4 regions of the Pseudomonas sp. LBUM1653 genome follow, and region 2 is predicted to be linked to each of the others. Evidence: predicted binding sites of a transcription regulator. Region 2 holds the regulator's gene; each other region holds the start of a gene.
The links. The regulator FliA, encoded in region 2, starts transcription of late flagellar genes. The targets are predictions, from matches to a motif close to CTAAAGTTTNNNNNNNNNNNGCCGNTAA.
Positions count from the first base shown of each region.

Region 1: ACA054_RS06240 (methyl-accepting chemotaxis protein) is a predicted target of FliA. The motif match lies at 3,790-3,817, and genes of this name have one in related genera.
Region 3: flgM (flagellar biosynthesis anti-sigma factor FlgM) is a predicted target of FliA. The motif match lies at 3,278-3,305, and genes of this name have one in related genera.
Region 4: motA (flagellar motor stator protein MotA) is a predicted target of FliA. The motif match lies at 3,429-3,456, and genes of this name have one in related genera.

Region 1 covers NZ_CP166803.1:1,386,077-1,392,103, reverse strand. The annotation lists gene ACA054_RS06255 (MFS transporter) at 1-352, shown strand, start outside; gene ACA054_RS06250 (glycerophosphodiester phosphodiesterase) at 442-1,569, shown strand; gene ACA054_RS06245 (PepSY domain-containing protein) at 1,658-1,963, shown strand; gene ACA054_RS06240 (methyl-accepting chemotaxis protein) at 2,049-3,674, opposite strand; gene ACA054_RS06235 (transporter) at 3,948-4,970, shown strand; gene ACA054_RS06230 (inorganic phosphate transporter) at 5,094-6,027, shown strand, end outside.
Region 2 covers NZ_CP166803.1:1,824,104-1,830,130, reverse strand. The annotation lists gene ACA054_RS08400 (chemotaxis protein CheA) at 1-1,452, opposite strand, end outside; gene ACA054_RS08395 (protein phosphatase CheZ) at 1,508-2,296, opposite strand; gene ACA054_RS08390 (chemotaxis response regulator CheY) at 2,316-2,687, opposite strand; gene fliA (RNA polymerase sigma factor FliA) at 2,854-3,594, opposite strand; gene fleN (flagellar synthesis regulator FleN) at 3,591-4,421, opposite strand; gene flhF (flagellar biosynthesis GTPase FlhF) at 4,538-5,863, opposite strand; gene flhA (flagellar biosynthesis protein FlhA) at 5,875-6,027, opposite strand, start outside.
Region 3 covers NZ_CP166803.1:5,683,109-5,689,135, reverse strand. The annotation lists gene ACA054_RS25650 (glutamine synthetase family protein) at 1-63, shown strand, start outside; gene ACA054_RS25645 (MFS transporter) at 125-1,495, shown strand; gene ACA054_RS25640 (flagellar brake protein) at 1,561-2,307, opposite strand; gene ACA054_RS25635 (flagella synthesis protein FlgN) at 2,399-2,866, opposite strand; gene flgM (flagellar biosynthesis anti-sigma factor FlgM) at 2,915-3,241, opposite strand; gene flgA (flagellar basal body P-ring formation chaperone FlgA) at 3,409-4,170, opposite strand; gene ACA054_RS25620 (chemotaxis protein CheV) at 4,252-5,184, shown strand; gene cheR (protein-glutamate O-methyltransferase CheR) at 5,231-6,027, shown strand, end outside.
Region 4 covers NZ_CP166803.1:542,774-548,800, forward strand. The annotation lists gene asd (archaetidylserine decarboxylase) at 83-943, opposite strand; gene ACA054_RS02455 (rhodanese-like domain-containing protein) at 962-1,777, opposite strand; gene ACA054_RS02460 (HDOD domain-containing protein) at 1,820-3,358, opposite strand; gene motA (flagellar motor stator protein MotA) at 3,525-4,376, shown strand; gene motB (flagellar motor protein MotB) at 4,380-5,408, shown strand.

The DNA of each region.
Region 1 (6,027 bases), 440 kb from region 2:
GATCAGCGGACTACCTGTATCGCCGTTACTGATTGCTATGGGTTTCAGCTTCTTCGGCACCTCCACCACCATGAACTACGCGATCGTGGCTCAGTCTGTGTCGCCTGAGCTTGCCGGGCGGGTCAGTTCATCGTTCAACCTGGTGGTATTCGTGCTGGCGTTCGTCTTGCAGTGGTTGATGGGAGAAATTCTGAACCTGTGGCCAGCATATGGGCAAGGGCACCCGGTTGAGGCTTATCGGTGGTCACTTGGGGTGATGATCGCGTTGCAGGTACCGGGGGTCTTGTTGTGGCTGAGTTTTAAACCGTGGGTACTGAAAAATCGCGGCAGCGCGGCAAAAAACCTGCTTTGAACAGGTTTATGTCGGTCTGGCGATAGCGCTTGTCCGGTTCAATTGTTAAAAGAGACCTCTTTGAAACCTATCGCGAAAGGATCTCGACCATGCCGGCCACCTTCACCCAAAGCGCCCTGCTCCTGAGTTTGCTGCTTGGCCTCGGCCAAGCCCAGGCCGCCAGCGAACCCGGCCCCGCCGCCCTGGCCACCCGCGTGGGCATTCCACACCCGGCGGTGATCGCCCACCGTGGCGCGTCTTTCGATGCACCGGAATCCACCGCTGCCGCCTACAGACTGGCCCGTGACCTGGGCGCCGATTACCTGGAGCTGGACCTGCAGCGCAGCAAGGATGGCGTGCTCTTCGCCCTGCACGACAACAACCTGCAACGCACCACCGACGTCGCCAGCAAGTTCCCCGAGCGCAAGGACAGCCCGGCCAATGCCTTCACCATGACCGAGCTGAAAACCCTGGACGCCGGCAGCTGGTTCAACGCGGCCTACCCGGATCGCGCGCAGCCTGGGTTTGCCGGCCTGAAAATCCTCACCCTCGATGAAATCATCGACATCGCCCAAGGCAATCCGCTGCACAAGCCTGGCCTGTACATCGAAACCAAGGAGCCGAAGCAATTCCCCGGCATCGAACGCGACCTCAAGGAAAAACTCCAGGATCGCGGGTGGTTGAGCCCCGCGGGTTCGAAACTGGCCAAAAGCGCACTGGGCGTCGGTCAGGGCAAAGGCAAAGTGGTCTTGCAAACGTTCGAGAAGAGCAGCCTCGAACTGCTGCAAAAGGAAATGCCGCAGGTGCCGAAGATCCTGCTGCTGTGGGTTGGCGAAGGCAACATCGAGCCAAAATCGACCGTGACCTTTGCCGAATCCGGAGACAAGGACAAAGCCGCCTACTACGCCAAACAGCAACCGAAAGACAAAGCCGAGTTCCAGCGCTGGGTCGACTATGCCAAGGCCCAGGGCGCGATCGGCACCGGCCCGTCCGCCGCGCTGACCCACGGTGGCGATCAGAGCTACGCCGACCTGGTGCAACCGTGGATGAACCAGTACACCCACGATCAGGGCCTGCTGGTGCACGTCTACACCATCGATGAGGCGGTGGATTACCAGAAGGTCATGGAGGCTGGCGTCGACGGGATTTTCACCAACCGCGCCAGTGAATTGCTGAAATTCTACAAACGCCCGGCGGCGGTGACTGTGGCGCAGGTGCTGCGCAATAACGGGTATTGATCATTCGACTCAAGGGAATTTAAGCGTGAATTAAGTTGCCACAGTTAATCTGATCCCACTTAAACAGTTCACCCAAGGAAAGAACCCCATGAAAACCCTGACTGCTCTGTTCACCGCTGCCGCCCTGACCCTCACCGCTGGCCTGGCCCAAGCTGATGTTCCCGTCGACCAGATCCCTCAGTTGGTTAAGGATGGCAAGATCAAACCGCTGGAAGAACTGAATCAGATCGTGCTGAAGCTGCACCCGGGCGCCACGATTACCGACAGTGACCTGGACAACCACTTCAACGGCTACGAGTACGAAGTCGAGTTGCGCGACGCCAAAAATGTTGAATGGGACGTGGACCTGAATGCCGCCACCGGCGAAGTCCTGAAGAACAAAAAAGACGACTGATGCACACAGCAAAAAGCCGCACGATGTTTCCATCGTGCGGCTTTTTTGCATCTACCAGGTGCAGATCAGACGCCCGCAACACCCATCACGCACTTAACCGCGCCGTCACCTCGTTCAACTGCCCCGACAACCCGTGCAGGTTGTTGCTTGCGGTTTCGGTGCGCTGCACGTTGTCCAGATTGGTGCTCGCGATGCTGGTTATCTCGGTGAGGTTGCGCGAGATGTCTTCGGCCACTGACGTCTGCTCTTCGGCGGCGGTCGCAATCTGGCGGTTCATGTCGCGGATGGCTTCCACGGCCAAGGTAATACGCTCCAGCATGGCGCCGGCCTGGGTCACTTGCTCGACGCTTTCGTCGCTGCGCGCCTGACCGTTTTCGATCGCCTGGGCAGCGTGTACCGCACCCGTTTGCACGGTTTCAATAATCTGGTTGATCTCGATGATCGATGCCGCCGTACGCTGGGCCAGGCTGCGCACTTCGTCAGCCACCACCGCAAAACCACGCCCGGCTTCACCGGCACGGGCCGCCTCGATGGCCGCGTTGAGGGCCAGCAGGTTGGTTTGCTCGGCGATGCCGCGAATCACTTCCAGCACTTTGCCGATGCGCCCGCTGTCGGTTTCCAGCTGCCGAATGACCGTGGCGGTGTTGGCGATTTCACCGCGCATCCGGGTGATGGTGTGAATGGTGCCCTGCATGACTTTTTCGCCCTGCTGGGCCGACTGGTCGGCGTCGTCAGCCGCGCGCGCGGCATCCACCGCGTGACGAGCGACCTCCTGTGCAGTGGCGGACATTTCGTTCATGGCCGTGGCGACCTGATCGGTGCGGTTGAACTGTTCGTGGGTGCCACCGGCCATCAAGGTGGCGATCGAGTTCAGTTCACCGCTGGCGCTGTCCAGGTCCGAAGCACTGCGCTGCAAACGACTGAAGGTTTCGGCGAGGAAATCGCGCAGCGTGTTGGCCGCCATCGCCAGCTTCCCCAGTTCGTCCTGGCGGCTGCTGTCCACATGCTCGGCAAAACGGCCATGACTGAGTTGCGCCACGTACTCGATCAACTGACGGATCGGCTCGACCAGATAGCGGTTGACCAGCCACAGGCTCAACAGGCCGATCAATAGCCCTGAGGCCAGCATCACAATGATCCCCAGCCACACCGTGCGGTCGGCCGCGGCGCTGATCAACGTGGCTTGCTCGGCGCCCTGCTTGCGCAACGCGCTGACCAGTTCGCTCATCTGATCGCTGGTCGCACGGTCCACACCCTTGACCGCACTGTCGCCAACCGTTGGGTCGGCACCGGCGGCCACGAAGGCATCGCGGCCTTTCTGATACGCCGCGCCCAGCAGGCGATGTTCGTCCCGCAGGCGTTCGATGCGCGTCTTGAGCAGCGGCTCGATCCCTTTCTGTCCGGCAAGCTCACCGAGAATGCGCTGCACATCACCTTGACGGTCTTCGAACTGCTTCCAGTACTTGTCCAGGTCCGCCGGTTGCTTGCCACGCAGCAAGACGTTTTTCCACTCCTGCACCTGCACTTTGAACTGCAGGTTGGCTTCATCGATCAATTGCGAAGTGTGCAGCGGGCCTTCGATCAGATTGGCGTAGTTCTGGACTCCGCTGGACAGAAAGTGAAAGCAGGCCAGGGCGATCAACAGCATCGCGAACAGGCTACCGCTGAGCAGGGCGAGAACTTGCGCTCTCAAGGACTTTTGCAAAAGCATCGAAGGGTACTCATGGCAGGAATGAGGCACGCCCGGGTAATGGCGTGAAATAGGTCCAGACATCCCTGTCCGCGACCCTGGCTGAGGGCCGAGGGCGCGCAACTTAACCCAAGCGTGATCGGCGTGCCAGAGCGGTTCTTGAGATAAATCCGACCACCGGCAGCACAATTTTTTGCAGCAACTGATTGTCACAAAACCGTCATCCAGCCTTGCAATGATGCGGCTCACGTGAACCTGTAAAACACGCGACAGGCGCCCCCCATGCGAGCCCTCATGAACCACAGCATCGATCACAGCCATCGCGATCCGGATCTGTTCGGCCTGCTTTACGGTTTCAGCTTTCGCCCCGGTGAGCGCGGCCAGGAGATCGATTCGGCCAGGGCATTGCAGTACCTGCAACAACCGCAAGACGCCGAGCAATTTCTCTGGCTGCACCTGAACCTCGCCCATGCCGCGTGCGAGCGCTGGATGAAGAGCCATCTGGAACTGCCCGACGAGTTTTTTGAAGCCCTGCATGAAGGCTCTCGGTCGACGCGCATCGAACATGTCGATTCGGCGTTGCTGGCGGTGGTCAACGACGTGGTGTTCAACCTCAGCAGCATGACCTCCTCCGATGTCTCGACGCTGTGGGTCTGCGCCCGCAGTCGACTGATCATCAGCGCACGCCTGCAACCGCTGCATTCGGTGGACAAGTTGCGTTCGTCGGTAAAGGCCGGTGAATGCTTCCGCTCGCCGCTGGAGTTGCTCGTGCATCTGCTGCGCGACCAGGGCGAAGTACTGACCCAGATCGTGCGCAAGACCAGCCTGAGCGTGGATCAGATCGAAGATGAACTGCTGTCCTCGCGCCTGTCGACCAACCGCGCTGAACTGGGGGCCAATCGCCGGGTGCTGGTGCGGCTGCAACGCCTGCTGGCACTGGAGCCTGGGTCGTTGCTGCGCCTGCTCAATCGCCCGCCACCCTGGTTGCAGAAGGAAGACGTCAAGGAGCTGCGCAAGTCCACCGAGGAGTTTGCGTTGATCATCAACGACCTAACGGCACTGGGTGAACGGATCAAGCTGCTGCAGGAGGAAATCGCCGCCAACCTCAACGAACAGAGTAACCGAACCCTGTTCACCCTGACGGTGGTGACGGTGCTGGCCTTGCCAATCAACATCATTGCCGGGTTCTTCGGCATGAACGTCGGCGGGGTGCCGCTCTCACAGGACCCGGAAGGGTTCTGGATTCTGGTGGCGCTGGTCGCGACGTTTACCGTGATTGCAGGGCGCTGGGCGTTTCGCAAGCGCCAGGATTTGTAGGCGCCAGCGATCTTTCGATCGGTGTTAGCCGCGAAAAAACCAAACCCTGATCCAGGGCAGTCTCCCTGTAACATTTTGCAACGATCATGGGCGACACTCCTTCCCTCCTCAGGAATGTCCGGCATGGCTACCCCCTCCTTTACCGCCGCCCCGGCGCCCGCCAGTAGCGCCAAACCGCAATTCGATAAAAAACCCGGTGTGCTCACCCTGGTTATGTTTTTTGCAGTGCTGAGTATCGGGCTGCTGTTCACCGCCTACAGCCTGATGCACGACATGAACGAACTCGGCACGGTGGTGACCACCTGGACGCCATTCCTGCTGCTGGGCGTGGCCTTGCTGATTGCCTTGGGCTTCGAGTTCGTCAACGGTTTCCACGACACCGCCAACGCCGTCGCCACGGTGATCTATACGCACTCGCTGCCACCGAATTTCGCGGTGGTCTGGTCCGGGTTCTTCAACTTCCTCGGGGTACTGCTGTCCAGTGGCGCGGTGGCGTTCGGCATCATTGCCTTGTTGCCTGTAGAGCTGATTCTGCAAGTCGGCTCCTCCGCCGGATTCGCCATGATCTTCGCCCTGCTGATCGCCGCGATCCTGTGGAACCTTGGCACCTGGTGGCTGGGCTTGCCGGCATCGTCGTCGCACACCCTGATCGGCTCGATCATCGGTGTCGGCGTGGCCAATGCCCTGATGCATGGGCGTGACGGCACCAGCGGCGTGGACTGGGCGCAGGCGACCAAGGTCGGCTACGCCTTGCTGCTCTCACCACTGGTCGGTTTCGGCTGCGCTGCGCTGCTGCTGTTGGCCCTGCGTGCCTTCGTCAAGAATCGCGCGCTGTACAAGGAGCCCAAGGGCAACACCCCGCCGCCGTGGTGGATTCGCGGCATGTTGATCCTGACCTGCACCGGCGTGTCCTTCGCCCACGGCTCCAATGACGGCCAGAAAGGCATGGGGCTGATCATGCTGATTCTGGTCGGGACCTTGCCGATGGCCTATGCACTGAACCGCACCATGCCCGCGGATCAGGCGTTGCAGTTTGCCGCGGTGGCCGAAGTGACCC
Region 2 (6,027 bases):
GACGGCGTTGCGCACCAAGTGGACCAGCGGGTCGGCCAGGGCCTCGACGAGGTTCTTGTCGAGGTCGGTTTCTTCGCCGACCAGCTCCAGGTTGATCTCTTTCTTGAGCTGGCGCGCCAGGTCGCGAACCAGGCGCGGGAAGCGCCCGAAGACTTTCTTGATCGGCTGCATCCGGGTCTTCATGACCGCGGTCTGCAGGTCGGCCGTGACCACGTCGAGGTTCGACACGGCCTTGGACATGGCTTCGTCGGCGCTGTTGGCACCCAGGCGCACCAGGCGGTTACGCACCAGCACCAATTCGCCGACCATGTTCATGATTTCGTCGAGCCGCGCGGTATCGACCCGCACGGTGGTCTCGGCTTCGCTGGCCGGCTTTTCCGCTGGCGGCGCGGCCGGGGCACGGGCCGCAGCCGGTACCGCGGCGGCAACGGGTGCCGGCGCTTCGGCTTTCGGTTCGGGCGCCTTGGCCACGGGCTTGGGTGCGACAACCTTGGCGGTCGATGCCGCCACCGAGGCGCTCGAGCCGCTCGCCGCTGTCGCGGTGCCGACTTCGCTGAACTTGCCTTTGCCGTGCAATTCGTCGAGCAGTGCCTCGAATTCATGATCGCTGATCAGATCACTGCCGGCCGCCGCTGCGGTGGGCGCTGCCGGAACAGGCACCGCTGCGATGGCCGACTCCAGCGCCTCCACCGCAAAGTTGCCTTTGCCGTGCAGCTGGTCGAGCAAGGCTTCAAATTCTTCGTCGGTGATGTCGGAGCTATCGCCTGCCTCTTTAGGCGCTGGCGGCGCGACTGGCGCCGGGGCCACCGCGTCGACGGCGAATTTGCCTTTGCCGTGCAGTTGATCGAGCAACGACTCGAACTCGGCATCGGTGATTTCGTCGCTGCCAGCCGTATCGCTGGCAGGTGCCGGAGCAGCCGGCGCCTCGGCCTGGGCCTTGACGGCGTTCAGCGAGTCCAGCAGTTGTTCAAATTCGTTATCGGTAATATCGCCTGAATCGGCTTCAACCACAGCCGCTTCAACCACTGCGGCAACAGGCACAGTAGCCACCTCGTCAGCCGATTGCGGCTCGGCCAGACGGGCCAGTGCCGCCAGCAGCTCAGGTGTTGCAGCCGTGATCGGACTACGTTCGCGCACTTCGCTGAACATGCTGTTCACCGCATCCAGCGCTTCGAGGACCACGTCCATCAATTCCGAGTCGACGCGACGTTCGCCCTTGCGCAGGATGTCGAACACGTTCTCGGCGATGTGGCAGCACTCCACCAGCTCGTTGAGCTGGAGGAAGCCGGCGCCCCCTTTTACAGTGTGAAAACCGCGAAAAATTGCATTGAGCAAGTCCGCGTCATCCGGACGGCTTTCCAGCTCGACCAGTTGCTCGGACAGTTGCTCTAGAATCTCGCCGGCCTCAACCAGGAAATCCTGAAGGATCTCTTCATCGGCGCCGAAGCTCATTAAGGGGGGTGCTCCTACAGGTCTAAAAACCCAAAAAACCTAAAATTCCAAATTTCTAGAAACCCAGGCTGGATAGCAAATCGTCCACATCGTCCTGACCGGACATAACGTCTTCTCTTTTATCGGCATGAATCTGCGGACCTTCACCCTTGGAGAGATGTTTTTGTGGATCTTTTTCTGCAAGCATCGCCTCACGGTCATGTTCGATGCCCGCAAAGCGGTCCACCTGACTGGCCATCAGCACGAGCTTGAGCAGGTTGCTTTCTACTTCGGTGACCAGTTGGGTCACGCGCTTGATCACCTGGCCGGTAAGGTCCTGGTAATCCTGGGCGAGCAGAATGTCGTTAAGGTTGCTCGACACGGCGCGGTTGTCTGCGCTGCTGCGCGTAAGGAAACCGTCGACGCGCCGGGCCAGTTCACGAAACTCTTCAGCCCCGACTTCGCGCCGCATGAACCGTCCCCAGTCGGTACTCAAGCCCTGGGCTTCGTCAGCCAGGCTGTTGACCAGCGGCGTGGCGTTTTCCACCAGGTCCATGGTGCGGTTGGCGGCGGCTTCAGTCAGCTTGACCACATACCCCAGGCGTTCGGTGGCGTCGGTGATCTGTGACACTTCCTCGGCTTGCGGCATGTGCGGGTCAATCTGGAAATTGACGATCGCGCTATGCAACTCGCGGGTGAGCTTGCCCACTTCCTGGTACAGGCCACGGTCACGGGTCTGGTTGAGCTCATGGATCAATTGCACAGCATCGCCGAACCTGCCCTTTTCAAGGCTCGCGACCAATTCGACGGCGTGTTTTTTCAGGGTCGATTCAAAATCGCCCTGGGATGATTCGTTATGCCCCATAGCTCCCCCGTGGCGCAGTTCAACCGATGCGTTCGAAAATCTTCTCGATTTTTTCTTTCAACGCCTGGGCCGTGAAGGGTTTGACCACATAGCCGTTTACGCCGGCCTGGGCTGCTTCGATGATCTGCTCGCGCTTGGCTTCGGCAGTCACCATCAGCACTGGCAGGTGCTTGAGCTTTTCATCGGCGCGCACGTGGCGCAGCAGATCGATACCGGTCATGCCAGGCATGTTCCAGTCCGTCACCAGAAAGTCGATGCTCCCGCTGTTGAGTACCGGAATGGCGGTAGTGCCATCGTCGGCCTCGACCGTGTTGGTGAACCCAAGGTCACGCAACAGGTTTTTGATGATCCGCCGCATCGTTGAGAAGTCATCAACGATGAGGATTTTCATGTTCTTGTCCAATTCGACCTCCAAGCAGACTAAAACGCGCCCAGCACCTGGACGCGCCATTTCAATCAATCTGGCAAAACACTCGATGACTGTCTGGAGTACAACGGATCGAGACCGGTGCGGTTCATCACCCCACCAGCCGCGTCGCAGTGCCCCCACACTGCCTTCAGCGCGCTCGCCACTCTCCCAGACGCCCCCGCAAACGGGCCGCGCACTGGCTGTGTAACTGGCTGACCCGGGATTCGCTGACCCCCAGGACCTCGCCGATTTCCTTGAGATTCAACTCTTCGTCGTAGTACAGCGCCAACACCAAACGCTCACGCTCCGGCAAATTGGCAATCGCGTCCGCCAGCGCGGCCTGGAAGCGTTCATCTTCCAGATCGCGTGACGGTTCCAGATGAGCACTGGCGCCATCCTCGTGCAGCCCTTCGTGTTCGCCGTCCTGCAACAGGTCGTCGAAACTGAATAGCCGGCTGCCCAGGGTGTCGTTCAAAATCCCGTAGTAATCGTCAAGACTCAATTGGAGTTCGGCCGCAACTTCGTGATCTTTAGCGTCACGGCCGGTTTTCGCTTCAATCGAGCGAATGGCGTCGCTGACCATCCGCGTATTGCGGTGGACCGAACGAGGCGCCCAGTCGCCCTTGCGCACTTCATCGAGCATGGCGCCGCGGATGCGGATGCCCGCGTAGGTTTCGAAACTCGCGCCTTTGCTGGCGTCGTATTTGGTCGATACTTCCAGCAGGCCGATCATCCCGGCCTGGATCAGGTCTTCGACCTGGACACTGGCCGGCAGACGCGCCAGCAAGTGATAGGCAATGCGTTTAACCAGCGGCGCGTAACGCTCGATCAGCTCGTACTGCGCGTCACGCGCCGATGCCTTGTAGAGGTTGTAACCGCTGGCTGTCATAGCACCGGTCCTGCCGTTTGTTGCACGAGGCGCTCGACGAAAAATTCCAGGTGCCCACGCGGGTTGGCGGGCAGCGGCCAGGTATCGACCTTCTGCGCGATCGCCTTGAACGCCAGCGAGCACTTGGAGCGCGGGAAGGCCTCGTAGACGGCGCGCTGCTTCTGCACGGCCTTGCGCACGCTTTCGTCGTAAGGCACCGCACCGACATATTGTAAGGCGACGTCGAGGAAGCGGTCGGTGACCTTGGTCAACTTGGCGAACAGGTTGCGCCCTTCCTGCGGGCTCTGCGCCATGTTGGCCAGCACGCGGAAACGGTTCATGCCGTAATCGCGGTTGAGCAATTTGATCAACGCATAGGCGTCAGTGATCGAAGTCGGCTCGTCGCAGACCACCAGCAACACCTCCTGGGCCGCGCGCACGAAACTGACCACCGACTCACCAATGCCCGCAGCGGTGTCGATCACCAGCACGTCGAGATTGTCGCCGATGTCGCTGAAGGCCTGGATCAGGCCGGCGTGCTGGGCCGGGCTCAAATGAACCATGCTCTGGGTGCCGGACGCCGCCGGAACAATGCGGATGCCACCGGGGCCCTGCAACAGTACGTCGCGCAGCTCACAGCGGCCTTCGATCACGTCGGCCAGGGTACGTTTGGGTGTCAGCCCCAACAGAACGTCGACGTTCGCCAGGCCCAGGTCAGCGTCCAGCAGCATGACGCGCCGGCCAAGCTCAGCCAAAGCCAGGGACAAGTTCACTGACACGTTAGTTTTGCCGACGCCACCTTTGCCGCCGGTCACCGCGATCACCTGTACAGGATGCATGCTGCCCATGTTATTTCTTTACCTTGTTCTGCATAGACGGGGCCACATAACTGGCTGCGCGTTCACAACCGGAACAATGCATGGCAGGCCATCGATGTAGGGTACAAAAACTATTCATTGTTACCTCAGCCAACCTGCTTGGTCGGACTGTGGTAGATATCAGCGAACATGTCAGCCATGGCCTCTTCGCTGGGTTCTTCCTGCATTTGCACGCTGACGGCCCGACTGACCAGTTGATGACGACGCGGCAGATGCAGATCATCTGGAATCCGCGGGCCATCGGTCAGGTACGCCACCGGCAACTCATGGCTGATGGCCAGACTCAACACCTCACCCAGGCTTGCCGTTTCATCCAGTTTAGTCAGGATGCAGCCAGCGAGCCCACAACGCTTGTAACTGTGATAAGCGGCGGTTAGAACCTGTTTCTGGCTGGTGGTTGCCAGGACCAGATAATTCTTTGACCTGATGCCTCGAGCGGCCAGGCTTTCGAGCTGCATGCGCAGGGCCGGGTCGCTGGCTTGCAGGCCGGCGGTATCGATCAGCACCACGCGCTTGCGCAACAAGGGATCCAGCGCCTGGACCAGCGAGTGGCCCGGATCGACGTGGGTCACCGGCACATTGAGGATCCGCCCGAGGGTCTTGAGTTGCTCCTGGGCACCGATGCGAAAGCTGTCCATGCTCACCAGGGCAATGTTCTGCGCGCCGTACTTGAGCACGTAGCGGGCCGCCAGCTTGGCCAGGGTGGTGGTCTTGCCCATGCCGGCCGGGCCGACCATGGCAATCACGCCGCCCTCTTCCAGCGGTTCCATTTCCGGTGTGACGATCATCCGCGCCAGGTGCGCCAGCAACATGCGCCAGGCCTGACGGGGCTCTTCAATTTCGCTGACCAGCGCCAGCAAATCCCGCGACAACGGGCCGGACACGCCAATGCGTTGCAGGCGACGCCACAGGTTCGCCTGGTCCGGACGGCTGCCCTGCAGCTGGTTCCAGGCAAGGGAACCGAGTTGTACTTCCATGAGTTCGCGCAGGCTGTTGAGTTCCGAACGCATCGAGTCGAAGACCCGCGTATCCAGAGCGGCCGCCGGGGCAGGCGCCGGCGCGGGACGGCGCGGCTCGGCCAGGGTCGGTTCGATCAGCGGTTCGGCAGCCGTCAGTGGCAGGCCGGCAAACAGCTGTTGATTGGTATTTTTGTCGCTGTCGCTCTCGCCTCGCAGGCTCAATTCGGCCTGGGCAGTGACGATCCGTGACTGAGTCTTGCGCAGCTCGTCCTCGAGCTCCATGTTCGGGACGCGCGGGGCCAGCGCCGACAGTTGGTAATCCAGGGCAGCCGTCAGCTCGACACCACCGGCGATGCGGCGGTTGCCAATGATCGCGGCATCGGCACCCAGCTCCTCACGAACCAGCTTCATGGCCTGACGCATATCGGCGGCGAAAAAACGCTTAACTTGCATAAACCACTACCTCAGCCGTTGGGCCCTACTGTCGCAACGATGGTCACTTGCTTGTTGTCAGGAATCTCCTGATAAGCCAACACATGCAAACCCGGGACTGCGAGCCGGCCAAATCGCGAGAGCATCGCGCGAATCGGACCGGCTACCAGCAGAATCACCGGTTG
Region 3 (6,027 bases), 3.2 Mb from region 2:
CTGACCAGTTTCTATGATGAAATTACTCCCTGGGAGCGGCGTGTCCTAGCCGCCCAGGCCTGACGAAATGTCGACACCGGGCTATCGTTTGAATAGCCCGTCACCCACTGCGAGGAGCCGCTCGTTGCGCCAAATCTGGAAATCCTTTCGAGCGCTTTATTTCGCTTCGCTGATGATGCTGATCGGCTCAGGCCTGTTGAGTACTTACCTGGCGTTGCGCCTGGCTGCCGATCATGTCGACAGCCTGTGGGTCGGTGCGTTGATGGCCGCCAACTATTTCGGCCTGGTGCTGGGTGGCAAGATCGGCCATCGGTTGATTGCCAGGGTCGGGCATATCCGAGCCTACTCGGCCTGTGCCGGGATCGTCGGCGCGGCGGTGCTGGGCCATGGCCTGGTGAACTGGTTGCCTGCCTGGTTGTTCCTGCGGGTGATCGTCGGTCTGGGCATGATGTGCCAGTACATGGTCATTGAGAGCTGGCTGAATGAGCAGGCCGATGCCAAGCAGCGCGGGCTGGTGTTCAGTGGATACATGATCGCCTCCTACCTGGGGCTGGTGCTGGGTCAGTTGATTCTGGTCATGCACCCGGGTCTGGGGCTGGAACTGCTGATGCTGGTGGCCCTCTGTTTCGCGCTTTGCCTGGTGCCGGTGGCCCTGACCCGGCGGATTCACCCGGCGCCCTTGCATCCAGCGCCGATGGAGCCTCGGTTCTTTATCAAGCGCGTGCCGCAGTCATTGAGTACCGTCCTGGGGGCAGGGCTGATTGTCGGCTCGTTCTACGGTCTGGCGCCGCTGTACGCCTCTCAGCAAGGGTTGTCCACGGAGCAGGTCGGCCTGTTCATGGGTAGCTGCATTTTTGCCGGGTTGCTGGTGCAGTGGCCGTTGGGATGGTTGTCCGATCGCTATGACCGGGCGCTGTTGATTCGGTGTTTCGCGTTCAGCCTGGCGTTGGCTGCGTTGCCGCTGGCGATCATGGAACGGGTGCCGCTGGAAGTCCTGTTTGCCGCCGGATTCCTCTGCTCGTTGGTCCAGTTCTGCCTGTATCCGTTGGCAGTGGCTTTCTCCAATGACCATGTCGAAGGAGATCGACGGGTATCGCTGACGGCGATGTTGCTGGTGACCTACGGCGTGGGCGCCAGCATCGGGCCACTGGTGGCGGGTGTGCTGATGAAGTTGTTCGGCAGCCAGATGCTCTACGCGTTCTTCAGTTTCTTTGCGTTGGTGCTGGTGTGGCGAATTCGTCCGAAAGCGGTGACCAATCTGCATCAGGTGGACGACGCGCCACTGCACCACGTCGCCATGCCGGACAGCATGTCGAGTTCGCCACTGGTGGCGGCCCTTGACCCGCGGGTGGATGAGCAAGTGGTGCAGGATCAGATGCAGAATCCGATTCCTTCTGAGCCGAGTCCGGAACCGGAACCGGAACCGGAAACCGATCATCCACCGCAAGAACCGGATTCAGGCAGGGAGCAGAGTTTTACCGAAGCCAGGCCCTGACATTCAGGCAAAAAAAACGGGCAGTCACCGCAAGGGACTGCCCGTTTTTTGCTTGAGACGTTGTCTCAGAAGTCGTCTTTGTCGAAGCGCCGCGCTTCGCGTTGCAACTGGTAGACGAACCGCTCGACCTGACGCTGCACCAGCCCGCTCATGTTGTGGAAGCGAACGCCGGCGAAGGTGGTTGAGATCTTTTCTTCGAAGTGCAGGTAGCGTAGTTCAACCGGTGCCGTCATTTTGCCGAAGGGCAGATCGGCGCTGAAACGGTCGTAAACCTGCCCCAGTTGCAGGCTGCCGGTGATGTCGCCTTCGAAGCGCAACTTGCAGCCAGTGGCGGAAATGTCCAGTAGCTTGCCACTGATCGATGCCTTGAGTTTTTCACCGTCCAGATTGACGTTGACCAGTTGGGCCAGTTTCAATGCGGCACGGAACGCATTGCGGCGCTGGTGGTAGACGACTTCATCGGGCAGGATGCCACGGTAGCAACGGCTGCCGTTGGATTCGTCGATGGTCAGCGGACCATTGCTTTCCCATGCGATGCGCACGCCTTCATGGAAACCTTCGACTTTGAAGGGTTCGCCGGCCAGCAGGAAACGTTCGCCATCGCGGGGAATCATTTCGTCCAGGGCAATCATGTTGCGTTCACGATCAAGGTCCACCAGATAGCTCTGGAAGCGCTGGCTGCGCTCGTGGAACGTGATAATCAGCGGGTCATGGCTGTCTAGCAGCTGGCGCAAATTGCCGGAGATTTCCAGGGGCGTGCTGAGCACCTTGGGTGGCTGCGGCGCATCTTCCGCGTTTAAGGCATTGGACACGGTTAATCAATCTCCAGACAAATGTTGACTACGGCAGGCGGCATTTTGCCAGCATGTTTCGCGTCTTGATAGAGCGTGCTTATCGACAGGCTCAAGCCTGACTGAGCGGGCGTGGTTTCACAAGCCTGGAGAATGATCCGCTGGCGTCATAGAGCGCGGGCTGTTCGCCGCCGTTAAGGATTCTCAGCTGGGTGGCCGTGGCGGCCTGCTGTACAAGGATCGACTGTCCATTGTTCGCGTTGGCGGCGTGGCATTGAGCCAGAAGGTCGGTCAGTACATCACTTTGCGCCAGCAGCGCTTCGCCAACGCTCGATTGGCTGGCCAGTTGCTCCAGACCGCTGCGGTTGGCTGGCAGGTTGAGGCTGGCGAGAATCTCACTGCGTTTGCGGCCATGCTGTTCGAGCTCGATGATCATTGCCTGCTTCTGCGCCAGAATCTCTTCCAGCAACTGCATGTCGCGGCCATGCAAAGCGAGGGATTCGGTGCGCAGTAACTCCAGCAAGCGTTGCGCTGGAGCAAGGTCGTCGGTGATCAGTTGCAGTAAATTAGTGTCGTGCATGGCTGGCCTTGGGGTTTAAGCGTCCAAAAGCCTGGCGCGGGCCGAGGCCTAGCGCTGGGCTTCGAAGTTGAGCAATTTGCTGGCTACACGGTTGCTGTCGACTTTATAGCTGCCATCGGCGATGGCTGCTTTCAACTCGGCCACGCGGGATTTGTCGACGGCAGGCTGATCGCGCAGCGTATCGGTGATCTTCTGCAACTGTTGCGCCTCATTGCTCAGATGTACCGATTCCCCGCTTTTGACGGTACTGGCCTGTTCGGCCGAGGGGGTGGGCTCGGCAGGCTTGCCGGTTTCGGCAGTTTCCCTGGCGGCGCTGGTACGTGTACTGCCCGTGGGTGACGGGGAGCTGTTCAAACGGCTGAAATCGATGACCATGGTAAAAAACCTCTGGGAATTTGGACGCTTGCCATGTTTTCGGCCATTCCCTGAAAAACTTTAGGCTCATTTATCAAATGAGCTTGCGCGCGCCAGCGCTTGCCGTGCCTGGCACACAGTTTAGGGAACCGCCGAGGTCGGCGCCACATCTTCACCCGCAACAAGCTCTACATGGACACTTCCACCTGGCCCGGCGCGATGACCTGCGCCTTGATGACCCGTTTGGAATTGAGGTTCTTGACTCGAATCTGTTCGCTCAGGCCACCACTGGCCAATGCCTCGCCGGGCATTCGCACGCTGAGCGTACCACTGCGGGCGGTAATCACCACCTGGTCGCCCTTGCTTATGACTTGCGCCTGTTCGATGTGCACCAGGCTGATGACCTGATCATTGACCATTGGTCGGGTAAGTCGTTGCCCGATGGCCTGGTCCACGGCCGTCAGATAACCCTGGTTGAGCAGGCTGATATCGCGCTCACGAAGCATGACGTCCTGCGGTTCGACAATACCGGCGCGACGCAGTGGCCGGGTGGTGGTGACGACCTCGCGAAACAGGCGTACTTGAGCGGGTACGAAGACTGTCCAGGGGGATGTTCCCTCGCAGCGAACCTTGACCGTTACGCGACCCAACGGCTTGGCCGGACTCTCCAAGGTGGCTGTCAATTCCTTGTCGCACATCGGCATGCGCAAGCGCGGATCGAGCGGGTTCACCTGGATTTCGTAGCGACCTTGGGTTTGACTGGTCGCCAAATAGTCCTCTACGGTGAATTCAAGAAAGCCCTGGGTGACGCCGATAAGCATGTCAGGCAAGGTAACCGCGTCAGCAAGGGCAGGGCTGCCAGCGTTGAACAGGCAAACAGCCGACAACACCCCGAGCCAGTGGCGGCACGGAGTGGTCAGGCGTCGGAATAATGTCGGTTCTGTGTTCATAACAGTTAAAAAGCAAGCGCCGTGCCGTTTAGTGATGAAGGCGCGTCGCAACAACACTTAGCGTTGGCGTAGGAGTCAGGCATGGCTGGTGTAATGGATTCGGTAAACCAGCGCACGCAACTGGTGGGGCAGAATCGCCTTGAGTTGCTGTTGTTCCGTCTCGACGGCCAGCAGCTGTATGGGATCAACGTGTTCAAGGTGCGGGAGGTGCTGCAATGCCCCAAACTGACGTTGATGCCCAAGTCCAGTCCTGTCGTGTGTGGTGTGGCGAATATCCGGGGGGCGACCATTCCGATCCTTGATCTGGCGATGGCGACCGGTTCCGGTGGCTTGAAGGACAAGAACAACCCCTTCGTGATCATCACGGAGTACAACACCAAGACCCAGGGCTTCCTGGTGCGCTCGGTGGAACGCATCGTCAACATGAACTGGGAGGAGATTCATCCACCACCCAAGGGCACGGGGCGTGATCATTACCTGACGGCGGTGACTCGGGTCGACAACCAGTTAGTGGAAATCATCGACGTCGAGAAGGTGCTGGCGGAAGTGGCACCGACCCCGGAAGCGATTTCCGCCGGCGTGGTGGATGTCGAGACCCAGCACAAGGCGCTCTCCTTGCGCGTGTTGACGGTCGATGACTCGTCGGTGGCGCGCAAGCAGGTCACCCGTTGCCTGCAAACGGTCGGTGTTGAAGTGGTGGCGTTGAACGACGGTCGGCAAGCGCTGGATTACCTGCGCAAACTGGTCGACGAGGGCAAGAAGCCGGAGGAGGAGTTCCTGATGATGATTTCCGACATCGAGATGCCGGAAATGGACGGATACACCCTCACGGCCGAGATCCGCAACGACCCTCGCATGCAAAAGCTTCATATCATCCTGCATACTTCGTTGTCGGGTGTGTTCAATCAGGCGATGGTGAGGAAGGTCGGTGCCGATGACTTCCTGGCCAAATTCCGTCCTGATGACCTGGCATCCCGGGTAGTCGACCGGATCAAAGCAGCAGACATCAGCTAGGGGCGTTCGGCCCCCGGCAGTCAACACGATTTTAGAGGCGGCAGCATTGTCTACGGGTAATTTGGATTTCGAACAGTTCCGGGTGTTCCTGGAAAAAGCCTGTGGCATTTTGCTCGGTGAAAACAAGCAGTATCTGGTCTCCAGCCGTCTCAACAAACTGATGGAGCAGCAAGGCATCAAGTCCCTGGGTGAGCTGGTCCAGCGCATTCAGAGCCAGCCGCGCAGCGGGTTGCGCGAGATGGTCGTGGATGCGATGACGACCAACGAAACCCTATGGTTTCGTGATACCTATCCGTTTGAAGTGTTGAAGAACAAGGTGCTGCCCGAAGCGATCAAGGCCAGTCCCGGCCAGCGTCTGCGGATCTGGTCGGCGGCGTGTTCGTCGGGCCAGGAACCGTATTCGCTGTCGATGTCCATCGACGAGTTCGAGCGATTCAATGCCGGGCAGTTGAGGATGGGCGTGCAGATTGTGGCCACCGACCTTTCCGGTACCATGCTGAACAACTGCAAGACCGGCGAGTACGACAGCCTGGCCATCGGTCGCGGCCTGTCCCCCGAGCGGCTGCAGCGTTATTTCGACCCTAAGGGGCCGGGGCGCTGGGCGATCAAGGCACCGATCAAGAGCCGGGTCGAGTTTCGCTCGTTCAACCTGCTGGACAGCTACGCGAGCCTTGGCAAGTTCGACATCGTGTTCTGTCGCAACGTGCTGATCTACTTCTCCGCCGAAGTGAAGAAGGACATCCTGTTGCGCATTCACAGCACGTTGAAGCCGGGAGGTTATCTGTTCCTCGGTGCGTCCGAAGCGCTGAACGGATTGCCGGATCATTACCAGATGGTCCAGTG
Region 4 (6,027 bases), 1.3 Mb from region 2:
GGGTCATAACATTCAACATCTAAGTTGACTGTTATACCGCCTTCGCGAGCAGGCTCGCTCCCACAATAGAGCTTTGTACAGGTCAGGCTTTTGGTGAGCCCATACCCTGACCCATCTGTACTGGCGAACCAGCGCCCAACTCTTCAGCCCACTTCACCTGATCCGGCCCGAATAGCACGACAGCAGTCGAACCCAGTTTGAAGCGGCCCAGCTCAGCACCTTTTTCCAGGTGGATCGGCGCGCGTGCGGCTTCGTTGTAGCGGAAGGTTTTCAGCTCGCGTTTCGGCGGCGTAACCAGCCCGGCCCACACGGTTTCGATCGATGCCACGATCATCGCGCCCACCAGCACCACGGCCATTGGCCCGCGCTCAGTGTCGAAAATGCATGCCACACGCTCGTTGCGGGCAAACAATTCCGGAACGTTTTCAGCGGTGGTCTGGTTGACCGAGAACAGGCGGCCCGGGATGTAGACCATCTCGCGCAGGGTGCCGGCCAGTGGCATGTGCACGCGGTGGTAATCCTTCGGCGACAGATAAATAGTCGCAAAATCACCGCCCATGAACGGCGCGGCATTCGCCGCATCGCCACCCAACAGTTCCAGCACGCTGAAGCTGTGGCCCTTGGCCTGGAATACACGGCCGTGTTCGATCGGGCCAAGCTGGCTGACTGCGCCGTCGGCCGGGCTGAGGATTGCGCCCGGAGTCTCGTCCAACGGACGGGCACCGTCTTTCAGCGCGCGGGTGAAGAAAGCGTTGAAGTGTTCGTAGGCGGTGAGGTCTTCGACCAGGGCCTCGGACATATTCACCTGGTAACGCTTGGCGAACCACGCGGTGAACGCATTCTTGAACCAGCGCACGCGGCATTCGGCGATGCAGCCGGCCAGTCGCGAGAGCAGGTTGTGGGGCAGCAGGTATTGGCTGACGATAAACAGACGCTTGTTCATTAACTGTCCTTAAAAACCTTAAATCTCTACGGGAGTGTCGGGATGGTTACCCCATTCGCCCCAGGAGCCGGCGTAGCCTTTGACCCGCGGATAACCGAGAGCCTTGGCCACCAGATAGGTGAAGCCAGACCGATGGTGAGTCTGGCAGTGGGTAATCACTTCTTTGTCTTTGCTGATCCCGAGTTGTTCGAGGATCTGCGGCATGTCGGTGCGGATGCGCAGTTGGCGTGACTTATCCATGCCGGCGGTCCATTCGAAATTGACCGCGCCAGGGATGTGGCCGCCCTTGGCCGCCAGGACTTTCTCGCCGGAATACTCCAGCGGCCCGCGTGCATCCCAGATCGCCAGGTCGGCAGCGCCGAGACGGCTTTGCAGGTACTCGCGGGTGGCGGTGGGTTCGTCGTGCAGGGTCAACGCAACCGGGCCACCTGCTGGAGCGGGGACCTGGATTGACATAGGCATGCCTTCTGCCAGCCAGGCCGTCAGGCCGCCATCGAGATAGTGGTATTTACTGTGGCCAATGACATCCAGAAGCCAGATAAACCTCCCGGCCCAACCGCCGCCTTCGTCGTCATAGACGACATAGACGGCATCGGGGTTGTGCCCCAGCTCACCGAACAATGCTTCGAGTGCCGCTTGCGGCGGCATCAGCCCCGGCGCGGGCGCCTGGCCGAGTTGTGTGCGTTTCGGATCGACAAACCGCGCGCCGGGAATATGCCCTTCGGTGTAGCGGGCGTTGCTGGTCAGGTCCACCAGTATCAGTTGGCGGGCGTCGAGGCGAGGGAGCAAGTCGCTCGGCTCGATCACCAGCGGCAAGCCAGAGAAGTCAGACATGTGAGGTCTCCAGGGCACAAAAGGGAGGATTGTAGCGCAGCCTTATTGGCCGCGCTGGCTAAAGCTGTGCAACGCTTTTTCGATGCATTGCGCGGTTTTGCCGAAGGCTTGCACGGTGATGTCCGAGAACGGCCCGCCACCCTGGTCTGCCACGACGATCATGATCACCCGCCCATTGTTGAGCAGCGAACGCAGCAACAGGTGTTCGCCGCTGAACTGGCTGCGCAGGTTGTTGGGCAGCAAGGCGGAAAATTGCGCGTTGTTCAGAGGCGTGAGGCGGACCTGGGCCTGTTGCGCGAGCAGGCGTTGCAGTACGGCACTTTGACTGACGGCAAAGTTCAGGCCGGCCACTTCGTCAGGCAGGCCGGCCGTCTGGTGCACACGCAGATTGGCGTGGATGCGGTCGGCCATCAGGATCATCACCCTGCGCATGCCACAGGCAACCAGCGCGTCGCGGGCAGAGGTGGTCAGGTGGATGGCATTGGTGAAGCGACTCGGCTCGACCAACAACTCGGCGCATTGTTTGCGCCACTTCGCCAGGTCTTCGGCGGTGGGTGCCGGGGCTGGCTGTAAACCGGCATGCACAGGGTTGATGCCCCATGGCCAGATCAGCGCGACAGCGGGATGCCAGAGGTCGGGCATGGCGTGATAACGCGCGCTGTTGGCGGCCTGCTGGTGCAATTGTTGTTGCACTTCGTCCATTGGGATTTGCAGGTAGAGGCTGGTCAGGTACTGCCAGCGCTCACTGTGCGGACTGTTCCAGGCCTGGTGCGCCGAGAGCGCCAGGCCGTTGGCCAACAGCACCGTGTTGGCCGGTTGATTGAGCCAGCGGCGCAGGGTCGGATCATCATCCAGGCGGTTCTGCTGGCGTAGCGGATGCTCGCTGTCACGGGCGATGCGCAGGACTTTCACCAGTTCCCGTTGCTCGGTGAGCAGCAGTCGATAGCCCTGTTGCACCCAGATCGGCAGGTGCCAGAGGTCCACCAGGGCCAGGCCGATTTCCAGCAGGCGAGCGCCAAACAGTTGCTTTTCGACGGTGCGCGCCGATTCGCCTTTATGAATGACCCGCAGCTCCCAGTCTTCGAGCAGGTGCGGATGCGTCAGGGCCAGCGGCCACAGCGGCGACAGAAACAGCAGGCTGCCCCAGTGGATGTCCTGCCACAGGCGCGCCAGGCGGCTGGCAAAAAAACCGTTGGCCTGTTGGCTGGCGTGTTGGCTGATCAACTGCAACTGGCGCAGGGCTTTCGGAATCTCGCCCTGGGGCATGGCGGGCAGTCGCGCGAGCAGCTCCTCGGTGCGCTTCAAGCCGAGGCGATTGATGGCGACCTCAAGGTTTTCCGCCGGCTCGGTCATGCCGCCATGACTGTACCGGTTGGCCTCGCGAATCACGCTCAAGGCCAGGGCCGGACTGTCCTGCATCAAGTCGGCGATCTTGCGCACAGAGCTGCGACTGTCGCGCATGGCCCGGCAGACACGGTCGTGACTGGCCTGCGGAACCGGCAGGCGCACGCCGTCGAGAAGTTTGACCCAGCCTTCGAGCGTGGTCGGTGTTGGCGTCGTGGCGTTTGTTTGTCTAGCCATGTCTGGAGGCGATCATCGTCAACAATACCTATGCCCGGAGGGGGTCAAATTAGCTTTTCGCCTGAACTGGCTATAGTCTGGCGCAGTTTTGCCGATAAGTAGAAGAAGAGATTTTTTAACTTCCGAATATGACCTTGAACCCGACTCAGTAAGTGCTCTCCTACCTATGGCTAAAATAATCGGCATCATCGTCGTATTCGCGAGCGTGCTCGGCGGATACGTGCTCTCCCATGGCAAGATTGCCGCCCTGATCCAGCCTTTCGAGGTCATGATCATCGGTGGTGCGGCCCTCGGTGCATTCCTGCAGGCCAACCCCGGTTACATGACCATGCACGTGCTCAAGAAGTCCCTGAGCATGTTCGGTTCGCGTTTCAGCCATGCCTTCTATCTTGAAGTGCTGGGCCTGATCTACGAGATTCTCAACAAGAGCCGCCGCGAAGGCATGATGGCCATCGAAGCGGATATCGAAGATGCCGCTGCGAGCCCGATCTTCGCCAAGTACCCGACGGTCCTCAAGGATGAGCGCATGACCGCGTTCATCTGTGATTACCTGCGCATCATGTCCTCCGGCAACATGGCGCCCCATGAGCTTGAGGGCCTGTTCGACATGGAGCTCTACAGCCTCAAGGAAGACCTGGAGCACCCGTCCCACGCGGTGAACGGTATCGCCGACGCCATGCCCGGTTTCGGTATCGTCGCGGCGGTTCTGGGTATCGTGGTGACCATGGCCTCGCTGGGTGAGGGCGACCAGAAGTCCATCGGCCTGCACGTCGGTGCGGCACTGGTCGGTACCTTCTTCGGTATTCTCGCTGCCTACGGTTTCTTCGGCCCACTGGCGCATTCCCTGGCCCACGATGCCAAGGAAGAACTGAACGTCTACGAAGCCATCAAGGCCTCGCTGGTGGCTTCTGCTTCCGGCATGCCGCCGTCGCTGGCCGTGGAGTTCGGGCGCAAGGTTCTGTACCCGGCGCACCGTCCTAGCTTCGCTGAGCTGGAACAAGCGGTTCGTGGTCGTTAAGCCATGGAAAACAACCAGCCGATTATTATCAAGCGCGTCAAGCGCATTGCCGGCGGGCATCACGGGGGCGCCTGGAAAATCGCCTTCGCCGACTTTGCCACAGCGATGATGGCGTTCTTCCTGGTGTTGTGGCTGTTGTCCACCGCCACCCCGGAACAGAAGATCGCCATCGCCGGTTACTTCAAGGACCCGATCGGCTTTTCCGAAAGTGGCACGCCGTACATCATCGATCTGGGCGGCACGCCGACCATGGCGCCGGAAAACACCCTCAACCCCGAGATGAAGACCCAGCCGCAGCCGGACAAGGTGACGGTCGACGTCGAACAGGTCGAAGGCATGGCCGAGATGGTGGAGAAGGAGCGCCTGGAACTGCTGCTGCAAGAGCTGCAGAACAAGGTCGAAGAGAACCCGCAACTGCAGAAATTCAAAGACCAGATCCTGTTCGAGATCACCCCGGACGGTTTGCGTATCCAGATCGTGGACGCCGAGAACCGGCCGATGTTCGACTCAGGCTCAGCCCGCCTGAAACCGTATTTCGAAGACATCCTGCTGGCCATGGCCGATACCATCAAGGCAGTGCCGAACAAGATCAGCATCAGCGGCCATACCGATGCCAAGCCGTACACCGGCACCGGTGAGTTCGGTAACTGGGAGCTTTCGGCCAACCGTGCCAACGCCGCGCGCCGTGCGCTGGTGGCAGGCAGTTATCCCGACTCGCAAGTGGCGCGCGTGGTCGGTTATGCCTCGTCGGCCCTGTTCGATCGCGAGCATCCGTTCAACCCGGTTAACCGTCGTATCGACATTATCGTGCTGACCAAGAAAGCCCAGCGTGCTATCGAAGGTTCGCAAGGTGCGGAGCCTACGCCCGATGCACCGCAAGGTTCGGCCGCTCCGGGAGCCGCTCCGGTTGCACGGGACGACCCGAACGCGTTGCCAGCGGACAAGGAGCCGATGCCGGCTCACGAACTGCGTGAGCGGTTGAACCTGTTTGATGACCCGGCACCGAAACCGGGTGAATCGCCGAAGCAGTAACCTATGAAAAAGCCGACAGTGATGTCGGTTTTTTTCTGTGGCTTTCACTGGTTTGGAGGCCACTTCATTTCAGTAGGAGCCGGCTTGCTGGCGATGGCGGCCTCATGGCCGACAAATCGCTCGCGGATGTACCCGATCTACTGTGGGAGCGAGCCTGCTCGCGAAGGCGGCCTGACAGCTGACCTGGATTTTGTTGACGGAGTACATATCCATTCCTGCGGTAACGGCCACTTAGGGTTTCGCCCTTACGGCGAGTCACTTGGAAGAGCCCCAAGTAACCAAGGGCTCTTGCCCCTGGCGTTCGGCCCCTCGCTGAGGCTCGGGGTACCCTCGCTCCGGTCCTGCTCCGTGGGCCCGCCGCGATGGGCCATCCATGGCCCAGCGCGGCTAAACCGGCATCCATGCCGGTTTACCCACTGCGCAGAACCTCCACTCGGCCTCTCGAGGGGGCAAGAAAATCAAAAACCAAGGCAACAGCAAAAGCGAGGCGGCCTGATAGCCGACCTGGCTGTGGATGCGTGCGCTTGATCTGATCGTTCCCACGCTCTGCGTGGGAACGCCGCCAGAGACGCTCCGCGTTCCGCATGCGACGCATGACGTGAGCCGTGCGCAACGGTGA